3 regions of the Bradyrhizobium sp. Kon56 genome follow, and region 1 is predicted to be linked to each of the others. Evidence: predicted binding sites of a transcription regulator. Region 1 holds the regulator's gene; each other region holds the start of a gene.
What was found. Region 1 encodes PhoB, which activates phosphate uptake and scavenging genes when phosphate is short. Its sites were predicted from a motif close to TGTCATNNANCTGTCAT; they were not measured.
Positions count from the first base shown of each region.

Region 2: AC0L3B_RS33935 (UDP-2,3-diacylglucosamine diphosphatase) is a predicted target of PhoB. The motif match lies at 3,192-3,208, and genes of this name have one in related genera.
Region 3: AC0L3B_RS10285 (DUF47 domain-containing protein) is a predicted target of PhoB. The motif match lies at 3,353-3,369, and genes of this name have one in related genera.

Region 1 covers NZ_JBVVOU010000011.1:154,238-160,456, forward strand. Annotated here, with positions in the region: gene AC0L3B_RS19690 (Hsp33 family molecular chaperone) at 1-228, opposite strand, end outside; gene argF (ornithine carbamoyltransferase) at 393-1,328, opposite strand; gene AC0L3B_RS19700 (acetylornithine transaminase) at 1,328-2,530, opposite strand; gene AC0L3B_RS19705 (GcrA family cell cycle regulator) at 2,986-3,498, shown strand; gene phoB (phosphate regulon transcriptional regulator PhoB) at 3,746-4,453, opposite strand; gene phoU (phosphate signaling complex protein PhoU) at 4,476-5,192, opposite strand; gene pstB (phosphate ABC transporter ATP-binding protein PstB) at 5,203-6,024, opposite strand; gene pstA (phosphate ABC transporter permease PstA) at 6,021-6,219, opposite strand, start outside.
Region 2 covers NZ_JBVVOU010000037.1:10,003-16,221, reverse strand. Annotated here, with positions in the region: gene AC0L3B_RS33950 (caspase family protein) at 1-179, shown strand, start outside; gene AC0L3B_RS33945 (threonine/serine dehydratase) at 252-1,235, opposite strand; gene AC0L3B_RS33940 (glycosyltransferase family 4 protein) at 1,299-2,342, opposite strand; gene AC0L3B_RS33935 (UDP-2,3-diacylglucosamine diphosphatase) at 2,356-3,168, opposite strand; gene thiD (bifunctional hydroxymethylpyrimidine kinase/phosphomethylpyrimidine kinase) at 3,374-4,174, opposite strand; gene AC0L3B_RS33925 (Lrp/AsnC ligand binding domain-containing protein) at 4,304-4,549, shown strand; gene AC0L3B_RS33920 (c-type cytochrome) at 4,574-5,503, opposite strand; gene AC0L3B_RS33915 (CHRD domain-containing protein) at 5,659-6,075, shown strand; gene AC0L3B_RS33910 (cystathionine gamma-synthase family protein) at 6,153-6,219, opposite strand, start outside.
Region 3 covers NZ_JBVVOU010000005.1:127,103-133,321, reverse strand. Annotated here, with positions in the region: gene AC0L3B_RS10305 (ABC transporter ATP-binding protein) at 1-92, shown strand, start outside; gene AC0L3B_RS10300 (ABC transporter substrate-binding protein) at 126-1,349, shown strand; gene AC0L3B_RS10295 (branched-chain amino acid ABC transporter permease) at 1,422-2,285, shown strand; gene AC0L3B_RS10290 (branched-chain amino acid ABC transporter permease) at 2,287-3,255, shown strand; gene AC0L3B_RS10285 (DUF47 domain-containing protein) at 3,414-4,058, shown strand; gene AC0L3B_RS10280 (inorganic phosphate transporter) at 4,074-5,081, shown strand; gene sugE (quaternary ammonium compound efflux SMR transporter SugE) at 5,074-5,388, opposite strand; gene AC0L3B_RS10270 (peptide chain release factor 3) at 5,552-6,219, shown strand, end outside.

The DNA of each region.
Region 1 (6,219 bases):
AAGCAGCGTGGTCAGCACGATGGCCTCGCCGAGCAGCTTGCCGACCGGCGCGGGATAATCGTGCTTGGTCAGGATTTCGTCGAGCGCCGGACCAAGCCGCACCAGCCGACCGCGCACATCGAGCGCGTCGACCTCGTAAGGCAGCACGGCGTCATCGATCGGAACCGCGGATGGCGCGCGAACCGGGCCTTCAGGCCCGGTTTTCATATCAGGGGATTGGGAAACCATGGCGCTTTATCTGGGGTCGGAAGGCGGAATTGGAAGGGGGTGAGGGCTGGGGTCCGGAATGCAGAACGGATCGTACGCAAGCAGGGCAAATTCAGCGTCGTCCTGGCGAAAGCCAGGACGACGATGAAGACCTACTTCGCCGGCACGGCGGATACCGGCCCGGATTACTTCACCGCGTCGAAGCACCAGGCCAGAATGCCCTTCTGCGCGTGCAGGCGGTTTTCGGCCTCGTCGAACACGACGGATTGTGGACCGTCGATCACCTCGTCGGTGACCTCCTCGCCCCGATGGGCGGGCAGGCAGTGCATGAACAGCGCATCCGGCTTGGCAAGCGACATCAGCTGCGCATTGACCTGATAGGGCTTGAGCACGTTGTGGCGGTGCTCGCCTTCCTTGTCGCCCATCGACACCCAGGTGTCGGTCACGACACAATCGGCGCCGCGCACGGCGGCTTCGGCATCCGTGCCGAGCATGATCGGCGCGCCCGTCGCCTTGATGAAGTCGCGCATCGCCTTTTTCGGCGCGAGCTCCGGAGGCGTCGCGACATTGAGCTGGAACTTGAAGCGCTCGGCGGCGTGCGCCCAGGAGGCGAGCACGTTGTTGTCGTCGCCGGTCCAGGCCACGGTCTTGCCCTCGATCGGGCCGCGATGTTCCTCGTAGGTCATGAGGTCCGCCATCACCTGGCAGGGATGCGAGCGGCGCGTCAGGCCGTTGATGACGGGCACGGTGGCGTTTGCCGCAAGCTCCAGCAGCGCATCGTGATTGAGAATGCGGATCATGATGGCGTCGACATAGCGCGACAGCACGCGCGCGGTGTCGGCGATGGTCTCGCCGCGGCCGAGCTGCATTTCGGCGCCGGTGAGCATGATGGGCTCGCCGCCGAGCTGGCGCATGGCGACGTCGAAAGACACCCGCGTCCGCGTCGAGGGGCGCTCGAAGATCATCGCCAGGGTCTTGCCTTCGAGCGGCCTGACCGGCTGATGCGCCTTCTGCTTCGCCTTCATCGCGGAGGACGCAGCGAGCATGCGCTTGAGCTCCGACAGCGGCAGCTCGTTGATATCGAGGAAGTGCTTCGGTGTTTTATCGGGCGACTTGCTCATCAGCTTGACGCCCGCTTGTTGCCGGACAACGCGGTGCAGGCGCGCTCGAGCCGCCCGACGCTGTCCTCGATCTCGGCTTCGGTGACGATCAAAGGCGGCAGGAAACGCACGACATTGTCGCCGGCACCGACGGTGAGCAGCTTTTGGTCGCGCAAGGCTGCAACGAGATCGCCGGAGGGCACCACGGCCTTGATGCCGATCAGGAGGCCCTCGCCGCGCACTTCGCTGACGACATCGCCGTGTCGGTCGATCACGGAGGCGAGCTTCTGCTTGAGCAGCAGCGACATCCTCTGCACGTGGTCGAAGAAGCCGGGCTTGAGCATGACGTCGAGCACGGCGTTCGCAGCCGCGATCGCGAGCGGATTGCCCCCGAAGGTCGAGCCGTGCGAGCCCGGCGTCATGCCGGACGCCGCTTCCGCGGTCGCAAGGCAGGCGCCGATCGGGAAGCCGCCGCCGAGCGCCTTGGCCAGCGACATCACGTCGGGTTCGACGCCAAGGCGGCGGTACGCGAACAGATCGCCGGTGCGGCCCATGCCGGTCTGCACCTCGTCGAAGGCGAGCAACAGACCCTTCTCGTCGCAGAGCTGGCGCAACGCCCTCAGGAAGGCGGGCGTTGCCGAACGCACACCGCCCTCGCCCTGGATCGGCTCGATCAGGATGCCGGCGGTCTGCGGACCGATTGCCTTTTTCACGGCATCGAGATCGCCATGCGCAACCTGGTCGAAGCCCTCCATCGGAGGGCCGAAACCTTCGAGATATTTTGCCGATCCCGTTGCGGCCAGCGTCGCCAGCGTGCGGCCATGGAAGGCGCCTTCGAAGGTGATCATGCGATAGCGGTCGGGATGACCCTTTGCGGCGTGATAACGGCGCACGACCTTGATCACGCATTCCAGCGCTTCGGCGCCGGAATTGCAGAAGAACACGAAATCCGCGAAACTTTCATTGCACAGGCGCGCGGCGAGCTTTTCGCCGTCCGGGCTCTGGAACAGATTCGACATGTGCCAGAGCTTGGTGGCCTGCTCCTGCAACGCCGCGACCAGCGCCGGATGGGCATGGCCGAGCGCATTCACCGCCACCCCGGAGGTGAAATCGAGATAGCGCTCGCCATTGGTCGCGATCAGCCAGCAGCCTTCGCCACGCTCGAAACCAAGGTCGGACCTGGCGAAAACGGGGAGCAAATGCGGCGCTGCGCTGTTAGTCATGATGGTCACTTGAATGTTGCGGACGGAGTGAGCGTGCATTGCGCAACGCACCATCGACCGGCCCGGAAAACGAAACGTGCCGCCTCTTGAGGGCGGCACGTGCGACTATCTTAGGCCTGGTGAAACGGGTGTCAATGCCGCCCGGAAAGCCTCGCGAAACGCTGAATCCGTAGTCTTGCGGTGCCGATTTTGCGGGATTTGGCCACGGAACATGTGGAAGCGAGTCGGCGGACTCTTGCGCGGGAGTCACGCCATATTGTAGCGTTTGGATTGTCAGATACGACATCTCGTGCAGTGGTTCTGATCTTTAAGTCCTTATGTACCGGCGTAAACGTTCGGGCGTTCAAGACGCGCCCGGCGAGCCTTAAGGGATTCTGGCGGCACGGGTTTTTGAAGGCTTAGGCATTCGCTGCGAGGCCCCAGGATGGCTGGCGCGCAGCGAGGGAAAGGGTGCAATGACGGTTTTGACCTGGTCCGATGATCGCGTCGAGCAGCTGAAAAAGCTCTGGGAGGCCGGACTTTCGGCCAGCCAGATCGCGGCGGAGCTCGGCAATGTGACCCGCAATGCCGTGATCGGCAAAGTGCACAGGCTCGGCCTTTCGGGCCGCGCCAAGAGCCCATCATCGGCAGCGCCGCGGCCGCGCAAGGCGCGCCCCGCGCAGCACATGATGCGGGTGAGCCGCCCGATCTCGCGCGGCAACACCGCGCTGGCGCAGGCCTTCGAGGTGGAGGCTGAGCCGGATCCGGTCACCTATGACAACGTGGTGCCGATGAGCCAGCGGCTGTCGCTGCTGGAATTGAACGAGGCGACCTGCCACTGGCCGGTCGGCGATCCCTCGAGCCCGGACTTCTTCTTCTGCGGTGGAAGGGCGCTGTCCGGACTGCCCTATTGCGCCCAGCACTCGCGCGTTGCGTACCAGCCGGCGTCGGATCGGCGCCGCGCACCGGTGAAGCCGGGTCCGCGGTAATCACGGCAAGTCGTCGCGCGAAGACGATTCAACAATTTCAGCGTCGTCCCGGCCTAGTGCGCAATTGCGCACGGGGGGCCGGGACCCATACTCCGAGCACGCAATAATCGTGCGGAAGGGGTCACTCCGAGTCTTCGCCAAACCACGTTCGGTGGTTATGGGCCCGGATCAGCGCTCGCTTCGCTCGCTTGTCCGGGACGACGGCTGAGAATGCAGGGACAACTCGCCAACAAACAAGCCTGCAACCCTACACCTGCTCCGCCTTGGCAAACCGATCATCCAGCGCGTAGCCGGCGCCGCGGACGGTGCGGATCGGGTCCTGCTCGCGGCCGAGATTGAGCAGCTTGCGCAGGCGGCCGATATGCACGTCGACGGTGCGCTCGTCGATATAGATGTCGCGACCCCAGACGCTGTCGAGCAGTTGCTCGCGCGAGAACACGCGCCCCGGATGCTCCAGGAAGAACTCCAGCAGGCGATATTCGGTCGGACCGAGATCGATCGGCCGGCCCGAGCGCGCCACGCGGCGCTTGTCGCGGTCGAGCTCGATGTCGCCAAAAGCAAGCACCGTCGCGAGCCGCTCCGGGCTTGCGCGCCGCAGCAGGCCTTTCACGCGCGCCAGCAGCTCCGGCACCGAGAACGGCTTGACGATGTAATCGTCGGCGCCGGTCGCAAGACCCCGCACCCGCTCGCTCTCCTCGCCGCGCGCGGTGAGCATGATGATCGGGAGCTGCTTGGTCTCGGGACGGGTGCGAAGCCGCCGGCACAATTCGATGCCTGACAGGCCCGGCAGCATCCAGTCGAGCACGATCAGATCGGGGATGTGCTCCTTGAGGCGGGTGTCGGCGTCGTCGCCGCGCATCACCGTCTCGACGTCATAGCCGTCGCCTTCGAGGTTGTAGCGGAGAAGCTCGGTCAGGGCTTCCTCGTCCTCAACCACCATAATGCGTGCGCCCATCGGGTCGTCGCTCCCTAAGTCTTCAGGTGTTCGGTACCGTGTTGGCGAAGGTCGTCATGTCGCCCTTCGGCCGCTTGTCGGTGATGGCCTGGCCCTCGATCATGTAGAACACGGTCTCGGCGATGTTGGTGGCGTGGTCGCCGATCCGCTCGATGTTCTTGGCGCAGAACATCAGATGGATGCAGAACGAGATGTTGCGCGGATCCTCCATCATGTAGGTGAGGAGCTCGCGGAACAGCGAGGTGCAGATGGCGTCGACCTCCTCGTCGCCCTTCCAGACCGCCATCGCCGCCGGCAGATCATGCGCGGCATAGGCGTCCAGCACCGACTTGACCTGCTGCTGCACGAGGTCGGTCATGTGCTCGAGGCCGCGGAACAGCTTGAGCGGATGGAAGTCCGTCTCCAGCGCCGCGACGCGCTTGCCCATGTTCTTGGCGAGGTCGCCGATGCGCTCGAGATCGGTCGCGACGCGCATGGCGCCGACGATCTCGCGCAGATCGACCGCCATCGGCTGGCGGCGGGCGATGGTGAGCACCGCACGCTCCTCGATGCGCTTCTGCAGCGCGTCGAGCTCGGTGTCGATGGCGACGACGCGCTGGCCGAGCGGGACGTCGCGGCGGATCAGCGCGTCGACGGACTCGACGATCATGCGCTCGGCGATGCCGCCCATCTCGGCGACCAGGCGAGTGAGTTCCTGGAGGTCGGTGTCGAAAGCCTTTGCGGTATGTTCAGAACCCATGTCGCGTCTCCTAGCCGAACCGGCCGGTGATGTAATCCTGCGTGCGCCGATCTGACGGCGACGTGAAGATCTTGCTGGTGTCGTCGAACTCTATCAGCTCGCCGAGATACATGAAGGCGGTCTTGTCGGAGACGCGCGCCGCCTGTTGCATGTTGTGGGTGACGATAGCGATCGTGTAATCCTCGGACAGCTCCTGGATCAGCTCCTCGACCTTGGCGGTCGAGATCGGGTCGAGCGCCGAACAGGGTTCGTCGAACAGGATCACCTCGGGCCGCACCGCGACGGTGCGGGCGATGCAGAGGCGCTGCTGCTGGCCGCCGGAGAGCGACAGGCCGGAGGCGTTGAGCTTGTCCTTGACCTCGTTCCACAGCGCGCCGCCGCGCAGCGCCTTCTCGACGCGGCCGTCCATCTCGGACTTCGAGATCTTCTCATAGAGACGGATGCCGAACGCGATGTTCTCGTAGATCGTCATCGGGAACGGCGTCGGCTTCTGGAACACCATGCCGACGCGGGCGCGCAGCAAATTGAGGTCCAGCCTGGGGTCGAGGATGTTGGTCTGATCGAGCATCAGCTGACCGGTGGCGCGCTGGCCGGGATAGAGGTCGTACATCCGGTTGAAGATGCGCAGCAGGGTCGACTTGCCGCAGCCCGACGGTCCGATGAACGCCGTAACGCGGTTGGCGCCGAGCGTCAGGTTGATGTTCTTCAGCGCATGGTGCTCGCCGTAATAGAAGTTCAGGTTACGCACGGTCACCTTCGGGGGCGCCTCGGGCAGCACCGCCGCGTGCGGCAGTCCACCGGACGCGCTCATCGACACGGAAAGATCACTCATTTTGCGGTCCTCTCGGCGCCAAGGATGCGCGCGAAAATATTAAGGGCAAGAACGGTCAGGGTGATGAGCAGCGCCCCGCTCCAGGCCAACTGCTTCCAATAGGCATAGGGGCTCTGCACGAAGTTGTTGATGGTCACAGGCAGGTTCGCCATCGTCTTGTTCAGGCCGAGGCTGAAGAACTGGTTCGATAGCGCG
Region 2 (6,219 bases), on a different contig from region 1:
ACAACGGGGCGAAGATCAGCAACAACCCCGTGAACAAGGTGCAGGTGCAGAACAACAACCACCCGCAGTTCAATGAGACCAACCGGATCGTCAACAACGGCAGCAACAATTTCCGGCAGTCGATGAACCAGAGCCAGGGTGGCAACAGCGGCAACAACCACCGCGGCTTCATGCACTGATCGCGGTCGGCCACACACGACAAAGGGCAGAGCGGTGACGCTCTGCCCTTCTTGATGTCAGAAGATTGATTATCAGGCCACCAGCTCGGCAAACAGATCAGCGTCGACATTGCCGCCGGAGAGCACGATGACGACATTCTTGCCGGCAACATCAAGTCGTCCCGCAAGCAGCGCCGCCAGGCCGACCGCTCCGCCCGGTTCGACCACGAGCTTCAGCTCGCGATAGGCAAAGGCGACGGCCGCGCCGACTTCCTTGTCCGAGGCGGTCACGCCGCGCGCGAGCAGCTTGCTGTTGATCGCAAAGGTCATCTCGCCGGGGATCAGGGCCATCAGCGCATCGCAGATGGTGCGGCCGGCGGGTGCGTGCGGCTCGCGGTGGCCCGCGGTCAGCGACAGGCCGTGATCGTCGAACGCGTCGGGCTCGGCCACCACGATCTCGGCCAGCGGAAAACGCGCCTTCACAGCCGTTGCAACGCCGGCGATCAGGCCGCCGCCGGAGGCCGGGGCGACCACGATGTCGGGGCTGAAACCGAGCGCCGCCATGTCCTCGGCGATCTCGCGGCCGGCGGTGCCTTGACCGGCGATCACGAAGGGATCGTCATAGGGCCTGACCAGAGTCGCGCCGCGCTTCTCGGCGATGCCGCGCGAGATCGCCTCGCGGTCGTCGCGGTCGCGGTCGTACAGCACGACCTCGGCACCGTAGGATTTGGTACGCTCGCGCTTTGACAACGGCGCATCCGCGGGCATCACGATGGTCGCCTGCATGTCGAGGATCTTTGCCGCCGCCGCCACGCCCTGGGCGTGGTTGCCGGAGGAGAACGCGACCACGCCGCCGGCGCGCTTGTCCTGCGGGATCGAGGCGACCTTGTTGAAGGCACCGCGAAACTTGAACGACCCGGTGCGCTGGAGCATCTCCGGCTTGAGATAGACCTTTGCGCCGACACGCTCGTTGAGCACGGGAAAGGACAACAGCGGGGTGCGGACGGCGAAGGGTGCGATCACGCGTGCTGCGGCGTCGATATCGGCAGGGCCGATCGGAAGAAGCTGTTCTGTCATGCCTGATGTTATCGCGCCGGATGAGGCGCGGGCAAGGCATCTCCGGGCGAGGGCTTCTTCCCCTCAGGCGACGAATCGCGCCGGCTCCGCCCCGTTCCGGCCCGGCAGCACCGCGCCGACCGCCAAAATGCTGTCGACAAAGGCCCGAGCCGAGGCCTCCCAGGTGTAGTTGGCGGCGAATTCCACGCAGTCCTGCCGGCAGATATCCAGCGCGGCGAAGCAGGCGCTGCGCAGATCGTGATCGAGCGCGCCGACCGGCGCATCGCCGATCACGTCGCGGGGCCCCTTCACCGGAAACGCCGCGACAGGCAGGCCGCTCGCCAAGGCTTCGAGCAGAACGAGGCCGAACGTGTCGGTCTTGCTCGGAAACACGAAGACATCGGCGGCCGCGTAGATGTCCGCCAGCTCCTCGCCATGCTTTTCGCCGAGGAAGATCGCGTCCGGATAGGCCTCCTCCAGCGCGACACGCGCCGGGCCGTCACCGACGATCACCTTGGTGCCGGGCAGCTCGAGGTCGAGGAACGCCTCGAGATTCTTCTCCACCGCGACCCGACCGACCGAGAGGAACACCGGCGCCGGCAGGCAGAGATCGATCGCGCGGGGATGGAACAGATGGGGGTCGACGCCGCGCGGCCACAGCACGACATTGTCGAAGCCGCGCTCGGTCAGCTCACTGGCGAGCGCCGGCGTCGCCGCCATCACGGCGCGGCTGGGGCTATGGAATCGGCGCAGCGCCCGCCAGATCAGCGAGCCCGGCACCGGCACGCGGGCGCGGACATATTCGGGAAAGCGGGTGTGGAAGCTGGTCGTGAAGGGCAGCTTGCGCTGCCGGCAATAGCGGCGGACCATCAGGCCGATCGGCCCCTCCGTCGCGATGTGGATGCTGTCCGGGCGCGCCTCTTCGATCAGCTTCGCGATTCTGCCCGGGCGCGGCATGGCCACCCGCACGTCCCGATAGCTCGGCATCGCAAAGGTGCGGAACCATTGCGGCGTCAGGAACGAGAATTCGACGTCGAGACTTTTGGCGGCGTCGGCAAGCTTGGTCAGCGTCCGAACCACACCGTTGACTTGCGGGTGCCAGGCGTCGGTCGCGACCAGGATGCGCATCAGGCTGCCCTTGTCATGCGGCTTTGGCTGCGATCTGCGGGACCTGTGCCGGCTTCTCGGCCTGGTTCGCCCAGGTGATGATCTCGAAATGGCCCTCGTCGTGCTCGACCAGTGCCGTGCAGCTCTCGACCCAGTCGCCGCAATTCATGTAGCGGATGCCGCCCTCGTCGCGGATCACCGCGTAGTGGATGTGTCCGCAGATCACGCCGTCGGCGTCGTGGCGCCGCGCTTCGGCGGCGAGCGCCTGCTCGAACGCGCCGATATAGTTGACCGCGTTCTTGACCTTCTGCTTGGCCCATTGCGACAGCGACCAATAGGGCACCTTGAACATGCGCCTAAAGAAGTTGACGAAGCGATTGAGCTGGATCGCGAAGTCGTAGGCCTTGTCGCCGAGATGGGCGAGCCAGCGTGCGTTCTGCACCACGAGGTCGAAGATGTCGCCATGGATGACGAGATAGCGCTTGCCGTCCGCGCCGGTGTGGACGGTGTTCTCGACCACGTCGATGCCGCCGAAATGCGTGCCGTAATAGTTGCGCAGGAACTCGTCGTGATTGCCGGGGATGTAGATGACCTTGGCGCCCTTGCGCGCCTTGCGCAAAAGCTTCTGGACGAGGTCGTTATGCGATTGCGGCCAATGCCAGCTCGATTTCAGCGCCCAGCCGTCGACGATATCGCCGACGAGATAGATCGTGTCGGCATCATGGAAACGCAGGAAATCGAGCAGAAGATCGGCTTGAGAACCGCGGGCTCCGAGATGAACGTCGGAGATGAACAACGTGCGAAAGCGCCGCTCCGGGCTCTCGTCACTCACATCGTAACTTCCCATGCGCCAGCCTGTAACAATGTCCCGTGACAGGGGGATGACCAATCGAACCTTTGAGGCACCCTCAGATACGAATCGCGCTTGCCTCGCCCACCCGCGAATATCAGTCGCATGCGACAATCAGGCGACATGGCGTCGCAGCGCCCTCCGCAAGAACCCGGAGCTGCATGGCGGGAGGGACTAGCGGTGGCGCGCTCGCGACCGGCGTTCAGTAAAATTTATGGAAATGATGGATCGGGCCGTGTCCGTGGCCGACGCTGAAGCGGTCGGCGGCGGCGATCGCCGCGCTGATCCAGGTCTTGGCGTTGCGCACGGCGCGCTCGAGATCCTCGCCTCTGGCGAGCCCTGCGGCGACCGCCGAGGACAGCGAGCAGCCCGTGCCATGGGTGTTGCTTGTGGCAACGCGCGGCGCGGCGAGCGCGATCGTGGTGCTGGCATCGACGAGATAATCGATACTCTCGGCGCCCTCGCCGTGGCCGCCCTTGATCAGGACCGCACGACTGCCGAGCGCCAGCAGCCGGCGCCCCTGGCTTTCGATCTCGGCCTCGCTGGCCGCGACCGGCTCGTCGAGCAGAGCCGCGGCCTCGGGCAGATTGGGTGTGATCACCGAGGCCAGCGGCATCAGCTTGATGCGCAGGGCATCGACGGCATCGGACGCGAGCAGGCGATCGCCCGACGTCGCCACCATCACGGGATCGAGCACGATATGCCCGGGCGCCCAGCGCGACAGCGCGGCCGCGATCGCATCGATGCTGGCGGCTTGCGCCACCATGCCGATCTTGACCGCGCCGACCTCAAGATCGGAAAACACCGCGTCGATCTGCGCGGTGACGAATTCGGCGGGCACGGCGTGAATGCCGGTGACGCCGCGGGTGTTCTGCGCCGTCAGCGCCGTGATGGCGGAAGCGCCAAAAACGCCGAGCGCGGCAAAGGTCTTCAGGTCGGCCTGGATGCCGGCGCCGCCGCTCGAATCGGAGCCGGCAATGGTCAGCGCTACGGGTGTCGTCATGGGGCGCTCTTCAGCGTTTTCGAAGCCATGGCCCGTCCTAGCGCGCCTCTCCCAGCCCAGCAAGTTCGCTTGCTAAATCCGGCCGGGTTTGGCCTATTAGCCGTCAGATATGCTTTCGGAGTGACCGCGATGGTTCCCTTTTTCGTCCAGATCAAATGCAAGCTCGGCCAATCCTATGTGGTCGCCAATGCGCTTGCCGAAGCCGAGATCGCCTCCGAGATCTATTCCACGGCCGGGCAATACGACCTGCTGGTGAAGTTTTACGTCGACAACGACACCGATATCGGCCACTTCGTCAACGAGAAGGTGCAGGTGCTGCCCGGCATCCAGGACACCCTCACCATCATCACCTTCAAGGCGTTTGGCGCGAGTTGACCGTCCGAAAAAGGGCAGGCCCAATCAGGTGCCGCCCTCCTTGCGCTTGGGACGCGGCGGACCGTCCACCGGCGGCAGCGATTTGAGATAGTCCGCCATCGCCGCGAGATCGTCGTCCGGCAGTTGCGAGGTGTTCTTGATCACCCGCGTCATCGCGCCGCCGACGCTGTCGCCGTCGGGCAATTCGCCGGTCTTCAGGAAATAGGCAATATCCTTCGCGCTCCACTCGCCAAGGCCCTTCTGGGTGATGTTGGGCACCCATCCCTCGCCTTCCGGATTGGGGCCTCCAGCGAAGCGTTGTGCGGCGGTGATGCCGCCAAGCGCGTTGCGCGGGCTGTGGCATTCCGCGCAATGGCCAAAACTGTTGACGAGATAGGCGCCGCGATTCCACTGCGGTGACTTCGCGCTGTCGGGGACGAAGGGCTTGTCGTCCAGAAATAAGAATTTCCAAATGCCGACGTTACGCCGGATGTTGAACGGAAAGCGCACATCGTGGTCGCGCACCTTGCCTGCGACGGCCGGCAGCGTTTTCAGGTACGCAAAGAGATCGAGCACGTCCTCGCGCCTGGCGTGCTGATAGGACGTATAGGGAAAGGCCGGAAAATAATGCCCTCCGTCCGGCGAGACCCCGTGCATCACCGCATTGACGAATTCGGCATCGTTCCATTTGCCGATGCCATCGGTCGGATCGGACGAGATGTTCGGCGCGTAGAACGTTCCGAACGGCGACTTGATCGCGACGCCGCCGCCGAGCCTGAGACGATCGGGCTGGTCGGGGACGGCATGGCATGAGGGGCAGCCGCCGGCGTTGAACATCACCTGGCCATTGGCAAGATCAGGGACGCGGGCAGGCGCGGTGCCGACGGCCGCCCCCACCGGCGCGCTGAGCCACCAATAGACGCCGGCTGTGGCGAGTGCGGCGAGCAGCGCCACGGAGATTGTTCGTCGCAACATGCGGTCCTTTCGTCGTCGCGGCGAAGCTTATGACCGATGTCCTCGCGGCTCCAGCCACGAAGAATTTAGCCCACCGCAGCCTGAAACGGGAATAAACTGCAATGCCGGCTGTTGGAAGTTTGGCAGCCCAAACGGGTTCAGCAGGGAGAAAAATCATGAACAAGATCGTCATCGCCATGTCAGTGCTTGGCGCCGTTGCTTTTGCGGGTTCGGCCAGCGCGGAAAAGCTGAAAGCAACGCTCGACGCCAAGTCGGAGGTCCCCGCAACGACCAGCAGCGGCACCGGAACGGCCGATCTGGATTACGACGCCGCCAGCAAGAAGCTGTCCTGGAAGGTCACCTATTCCGGCCTGTCCGGGCCCGCCACCGCCGCGCATTTCCACGGACCTGCCGAGCCCGGCAAGAACGCCGGCGTTGCGATCCCGATCCCAGGCGCTGCGACCAGCCCGGCCGAGGGCTCGGCGACGCTGACCGACGCGCAGGCCGCCGATCTGCTCGGCGGCAAACTCTACGTCAACATCCACACCGCGGCCAATCCGGGGGGCGAGATCCGTGGTCAGGTGACGAAGTAAGCTTCGCACAGACCAACAAAAGGGGCGGCTGCTTGCGCAACCGCCCTTTTCGATTCCGCGTAGCGCTGGCGCAGGCGTCACACCTCAGGTTCGGCTGCGTTCAGCGCCTGCGCGAGGTCGGCGATCAAATCCGACGGGTGCTCG
Region 3 (6,219 bases), on a different contig from region 1:
ACGTGGTCGAGCACGGCAAGATCATTGACGGATTTTCCAATGCGGAGCTCGCCGCCAACATGGACAAGCTCCACACCTATCTCGGTGTCTAGAACTGCCAACAAGAAGATTCATAGGGAAGTAGCATGATGACAAAGTCGATTGCGTCGTTTCTGCTCGGCACGGCGCTGGCCGTGACCACCGCGGGCGTAGCCTTCGCGCAGGACAAGACCGTCAAGATCGGCGCGCTGTCCGATCAGTCCGGGCTCTATGCCGATCTTGGCGGGCCGGGCTCGACGCTCGCCGCGCAGATGGCCATTGAAGATTCCGGTCTGGCTGCGAAGGGCTGGAAGATCGACATCATCTCGGGTGATCACCAGAACAAGCCCGACATCGGCACCGCGATCGCGCGGCAATGGTTCGACGTCGACAAGGTCGACCTCATCGTCGACGTGCCGAATTCCGGCGTGGCGCTCGCGGTCAACAACGTCATCAAGGAAAAGAACGGCGTCTATATCAACTCGGGCGCGGCGACCTCGGATTTGACCAACGCGCAGTGCTCGCCCAACACGGTGCACTGGACCTACGACACCTACATGCTTGCCCACACCACCGGCCAGGCGCTGGTGAAGGCCGGCGGCGACACGTGGTTCTTCCTGACCGCGGACTACGCCTTTGGCGCGGCGCTGGAGCGCGACACCACCGCTGTCGTTACCGCAAATGGCGGCAAGGTGGTCGGCGGCGTCAAGCACCCGCTGAACACGCCGGACTTCTCGTCCTTCCTGCTGCAGGCGCAGGCTTCCAAGGCCAAGATCATCGGCCTTGCCAATGCCGGCGGCGATACCACCAACACGATCAAGCAGGCGGCCGAGTTCGGCATCGTCAAGGGCGGCCAGAAGCTCGCGGCGCTGCTGCTGTTCCTCACCGACGTCAAGGCGATCGGGCTCGAGACCGCACAGGGCCTCAACTTCACCGAGACCTTCTACTGGGACATGAACGACCAGACCCGGGCGTTCTCGAAGCGCTTCGCCGAGAAGATGAAGAACAACGCGCCGCCGACCATGGTGCAGGCCGGCGTCTATGCGGGCGTGCGTCACTATTTCAAGGCACTGGAAGCGCTCGGCGGCAACCCGCATGACGGCGTCAAGGTCGTCGAGAAGATGAAGTCGATGCCGACGGAAGACGATCTGTTCGGCAAGGGCGAGATCCAGCCCAACGGCCGCACCATCCACAATGCCTATCTGTTCGAGGTGAAGAAGCCCTCCGAGTCCAAGGGACCGTGGGACTTCTACAAGCTGGTCGGCACGGTGCCGGGCGACCAGGCCTTCACGCCGCTGTCCGAGAGCAAGTGCGCGCTCTTGAAGAAGTAAGCTAACCGCCCGCAGGCCATCAGGCCTGCGGGCGACTTTCAGGGAACGCCGAAGGGACCAGGTGCGGGATCGATGCAGGCTCTTTACGCTCAGCTACTGGTAGGACTGATCAACGGCTCGTTCTACGCGCTGCTCAGTCTCGGGCTTGCCGTGATCTTCGGCATGCTCAACATCATCAATTTCGCCCATGGCGCGCTCTACATGATGGGCGCGTTCGTCGCCTACTTCCTGCTGAACCTCGGCGGCATCAACTACTGGTGGGCGTTGCTGCTTGCGCCTGTTATCGTCGGCATCTTCGGCATGATCCTGGAACGGACCATGCTGCAATGGCTGACCGGGCTGGATCATCTCTACGGCCTGCTGCTGACCTTCGGCATTGCGCTGATCGTGCAGGGCGTGTTTCAGAACTACTTCGGCTCCTCCGGCCTGCCTTACGCCATTCCGGACCAGCTCAAGGGCGGCATGAATCTCGGCTTCATGTTCCTGCCGGTCTATCGCGGCTGGGTCGTCATCTTCTCGCTGGTGGTCTGCATCGCGACCTGGTTCCTGATCGAGAAGACGCGGCTCGGCGCCTATTTGCGCGCCGCCACCGAAAACCCGACGCTCGTGCGCGCCTTCGGCGTCAACGTGCCGCGCATGATCACGCTGACCTACGGCCTCGGTGTCGGCCTTGCAGCGCTCGCCGGCGTGCTGTCGGCGCCGATCAACCAGGTGCGGCCGTTGATGGGCGCCGACCTCATCATCGTGGTGTTCGCGGTGGTCGTGATCGGCGGCATGGGATCGATCATGGGCTCCATCATCACCGGCTTCGCGCTCGGTGTGATCGAAGGCCTGACCAAATATTTCTACCCCGAGGCCTCCAACACCGTCGTGTTCGTGCTGATGGTGCTGGTGCTCTTGGTGAAGCCAACGGGATTGACGGGAAGGGCGGCCTGATATGACAGCCTTGACGGACGACACGCTGCCGGTAACCCCGCGCGCGATCCGCGACGAGATGATCGTGTTCGTGGTGATGGCGCTGCTGCTGGCTTCGGTGCCATTCACGGGGGTCTACCCGTTCTTCGTGATGCAGGCGCTGTGCTTCGCGCTGCTCGCCTGCGCCTTCAACCTGCTGATCGGCTACGGCGGTTTGCTGTCCTTCGGCCATGCGATGTTCCTGGGCACGGCCGGCTATTGCAGCGCGCATGCGCTGAAAGTATGGGCGCTGCCGCCGGAACTCGGCATCCTCGTCGGCGTCGCCGGTGCCTTCGTGCTCTCGCTCATCACGGGCTATATCTCGATCCGCCGCCAGGGCATCTATTTCTCGATGATCACGCTGGCGCTGTCGCAGCTCTTGTACTTCATCTACCTCCAGGCGCCGTTCACCCATGGCGAAGACGGCATCCAGGGCATCCCGCAGGGACGCATGTTCGGCCTGTTCGATCTGACCAAGCCCACCGTGCTCTACTACGTGGTTCTGGTCGGTTTCCTCGCCGGCTTCCTGCTGATCTTCCGCATCATCAACTCGCCGTTCGGCGAAGTCCTCAAGGCGATCCGCGAGAACGAGCCACGGGCGATCTCGCTGGGTTACCGGACCGATCAGTACAAGTTCCTGGCTTTCGTCCTGTCGGGCACGCTGGCCGGCTTTGCCGGTGCGCTGAAAGTCTTCGTGGCGCAGAATGCCTCGCTCACCGACGTGCACTGGTCGATGTCGGGCGAAGTCGTGCTGATGACGCTGGTCGGCGGACTCGGAACCGTCTTCGGTCCCGTGGTCGGTGCCTTCGTGATCATCGCCATGCAGCAATATCTGGCGGGGTTCGGCCAATGGGTGACCGTGATCCAGGGCTCGATCTTCGTGATCTGCGTGCTCACCTTCCGCCGTGGCGTCATCGGCGAAATCGCGCATTACTTCCGGCGGTCGCTGTAAGTCGTTGATATAATAGAAGATGTGTTGACGCGCGAAAGCGGTGGATGATCCGGCTCCACGGGCGTGAGGTGGCACGCGCGTGGATCGAAAATGGTCTATGACAGTTTCATGACGGCCCGCTTGGGCCAGGCCATCATCCAACCGGTAGTCTCTCCCCCATGATGCGATTGTTTCGCGCTTTCCTGCCGAAGGAAGAACGGTTCTTCGACCTGTTCGACCGCCACGCCCAGACCGTGATCCAGGGCTCGATCGCGCTCCAGAGCATGCTCAACGGGGGCGAGGAGACGCCGGTCTATTGCCAGCGCGTCAACCAGTTCGAGAACGATGCCGACAACATCACCCGTGAGGTGCTGACCGCGGTGCGCCGCACCTTCATCACCCCGTTCGACCGCGGCGACATCAAGAACCTGATCACCTCGATGGACGACGCCATCGACCAGATGCAGCAGACCGCCAAGGCCGTGATGCTGTTCGAGGTCCGCAGCTTCGAGCCGCCGATGCGGGAGATCGGCGGGCTTCTGATCGAATGCGCCAATCTGGTCGGCCGCGCGCTGCCGCTGATGCAGAAGATCGGTCAGAACGTGGCCATGCTGACCGCGATCACGGAAGAGCTTGGCAAGCTGGAAGGCCGCGTCGACGATCTCCATGATATCGGTTTGAAGGAACTGTTCCTCAAGCATCGCGGCGGCAACGCGATGGATTTCATCGTCGGCGCAGAGATCTACGACCATCTCGAGAAAGTCGCCGACCGCTTCGACGACGTCGCGAACGAGATCAACAGCATCGTCATCGAGCAAGTTTAGGGCAGGGGCCACGCCGTGGATGTTGCGTTGGGTCTTCCCGTCCTGGTCGGATTGATCGCCGTCGCGCTGCTGTTCGACTTCCTGAACGGCCTGCACGACGCCGCCAATTCGATCGCGACCATCGTCTCGACCCGCGTGCTGCGGCCGCAATACGCGGTGTTCTGGGCCGCGTTCTTCAACTTCGTCGCCTTCATGGTGTTCGGGCTGCACGTTGCCCAGACTATCGGCACCGGCATCATCGATCCCGCGATCGTGGATGCTCAGGTGATCTTCGCCGCGCTGGTCGGCGCCATCGTCTGGAACCTGGTGACATGGGCGCTCGGCATCCCATCGTCCTCGTCTCATGCATTGATCGGCGGCTTGTTTGGTGCCGGCGTGGCAAAAGCCGGCCTTTCAGCGGCGGTCTGGAGCGGGTTGTCCAAGACGGTGATCGCCATCGTGCTGTCTCCGCTGGTCGGCTTCCTGCTCGCGATGGTGCTGGTCGCGATCGTCTCCTGGGCCTCGGTGCGCTCCACGCCCTTTGCCGTGGATCGCGCCTTCCGCATCCTGCAATTCGCCTCCGCCTCGCTCTATTCGCTCGGCCATGGTGGTAACGACGCTCAGAAGACCATGGGCATCATCGCCGTGCTGCTCTATTCGCAGGGCCAGCTCGGCGGCGAATTCTTCGTACCCTTCTGGGTGGTGCTCTCGTGCCAGGCCGCGATGGCGATGGGGACGCTGATGGGCGGCTGGCGCATCGTCCGCACCATGGGCCTGCGCATCACTAAGCTGACCCCGATGCAGGGCTTTTGCGCCGAGACCGGCGGTGCCGCGACCCTGTTCATGGCGACCTTTCTCGGTGTTCCGGTCTCGACCACCCACACCATCACCGGCGCCATCGTCGGCGTCGGCGCGGCCCGCCGCCTCTCGGCGGTGCGCTGGAACGTCGCCAGCTCGATCGTCTATGCCTGGGTGATCACGATGCCGGCCTCGGCCATCGTCGCCGCACTGAGCTGGTGGGCGGTCAAGATCTTCGTCAGGTAACCAGCTTCAGTCCGACAATGCCGGCGACGATCAGCCCGATGCTGGCGAGGCGGAACGCGGTGGCCGGCTCGCCGAACAGGATGATGCCGAGCGTCGCGGTGCCGACCGCACCGATGCCGGTCCAGACCGCATAAGCGGTTCCAATCGGCAGCGATTTGAGAGCGAGCCCGAGCAGGATGATGCTGCCGGCCATGGCGCCGAGCGTGAGGATTGACGGAACGAGCCTGGTGAACCCCTCGGTATATTTGAGGCCGATGGCCCAGGAGATCTCCAGCAGACCGGCGACGAACAGGATGCTCCAGGCCATGACGACCCTCCATTCAAGGCAGGGTCGTCCCCGCGACTGGTGTGCTGATAGCAAGGGAAGGCCGTCCCTCCCAACCCAAGCCCGATATGGGGCTGGCCGGAAGCCTCCGCAATCACCAGATCAGGCTTGATCAGGCTCATTTTCCCTGCCAAACGCTGCCGCAATGTCCGACATCGCCACCACAGCCGAATCGACGGCCCGTTCCTCGCTTGCCGCTGAAGTGTCGCGGCGGCGTACCTTTGCGATCATCTCGCATCCGGACGCCGGCAAGACCACGCTGACCGAAAAGCTGCTGCTGTTCGGTGGCGCCATCAATCTGGCCGGCCAGGTCAAGGCCAAGGGCGAGCGGCGCAACACGCGTTCGGACTGGATGAAGATCGAGCGCGAGCGCGGCATCTCGGTCGTGACCTCGGTCATGACCTTCGAGTTCGAGGGCCTCGTGTTCAACCTGCTGGACACGCCGGGCCACGAAGACTTTTCGGAAGACACCTATCGCACGCTCACGGCGGTCGATTCCGCCGTCATGGTGATCGACGCCGCCAAGGGCATCGAGGCGCGCACCCGGAAGCTGTTCGAGGTCTGTCGTCTTCGCGACATCCCGATCATCACCTTCATCAACAAGATGGACCGCGAGAGCCGCGACGTCTTCGAGCTGCTCGACGAGATCGAAAAGACGCTGGCGCTCGATACCACGCCAATGACCTGGCCGGTCGGCCGCGGCCGCGAGTTCCTCGGTACCTACGACGTCGTCAATGGCGGCGTGCGCCTGCTCGAAGGCGGCGGCGCCAAGACCGGCGCGGCGCAGCAGATCGAGATCGCCGAGCTCGCCAA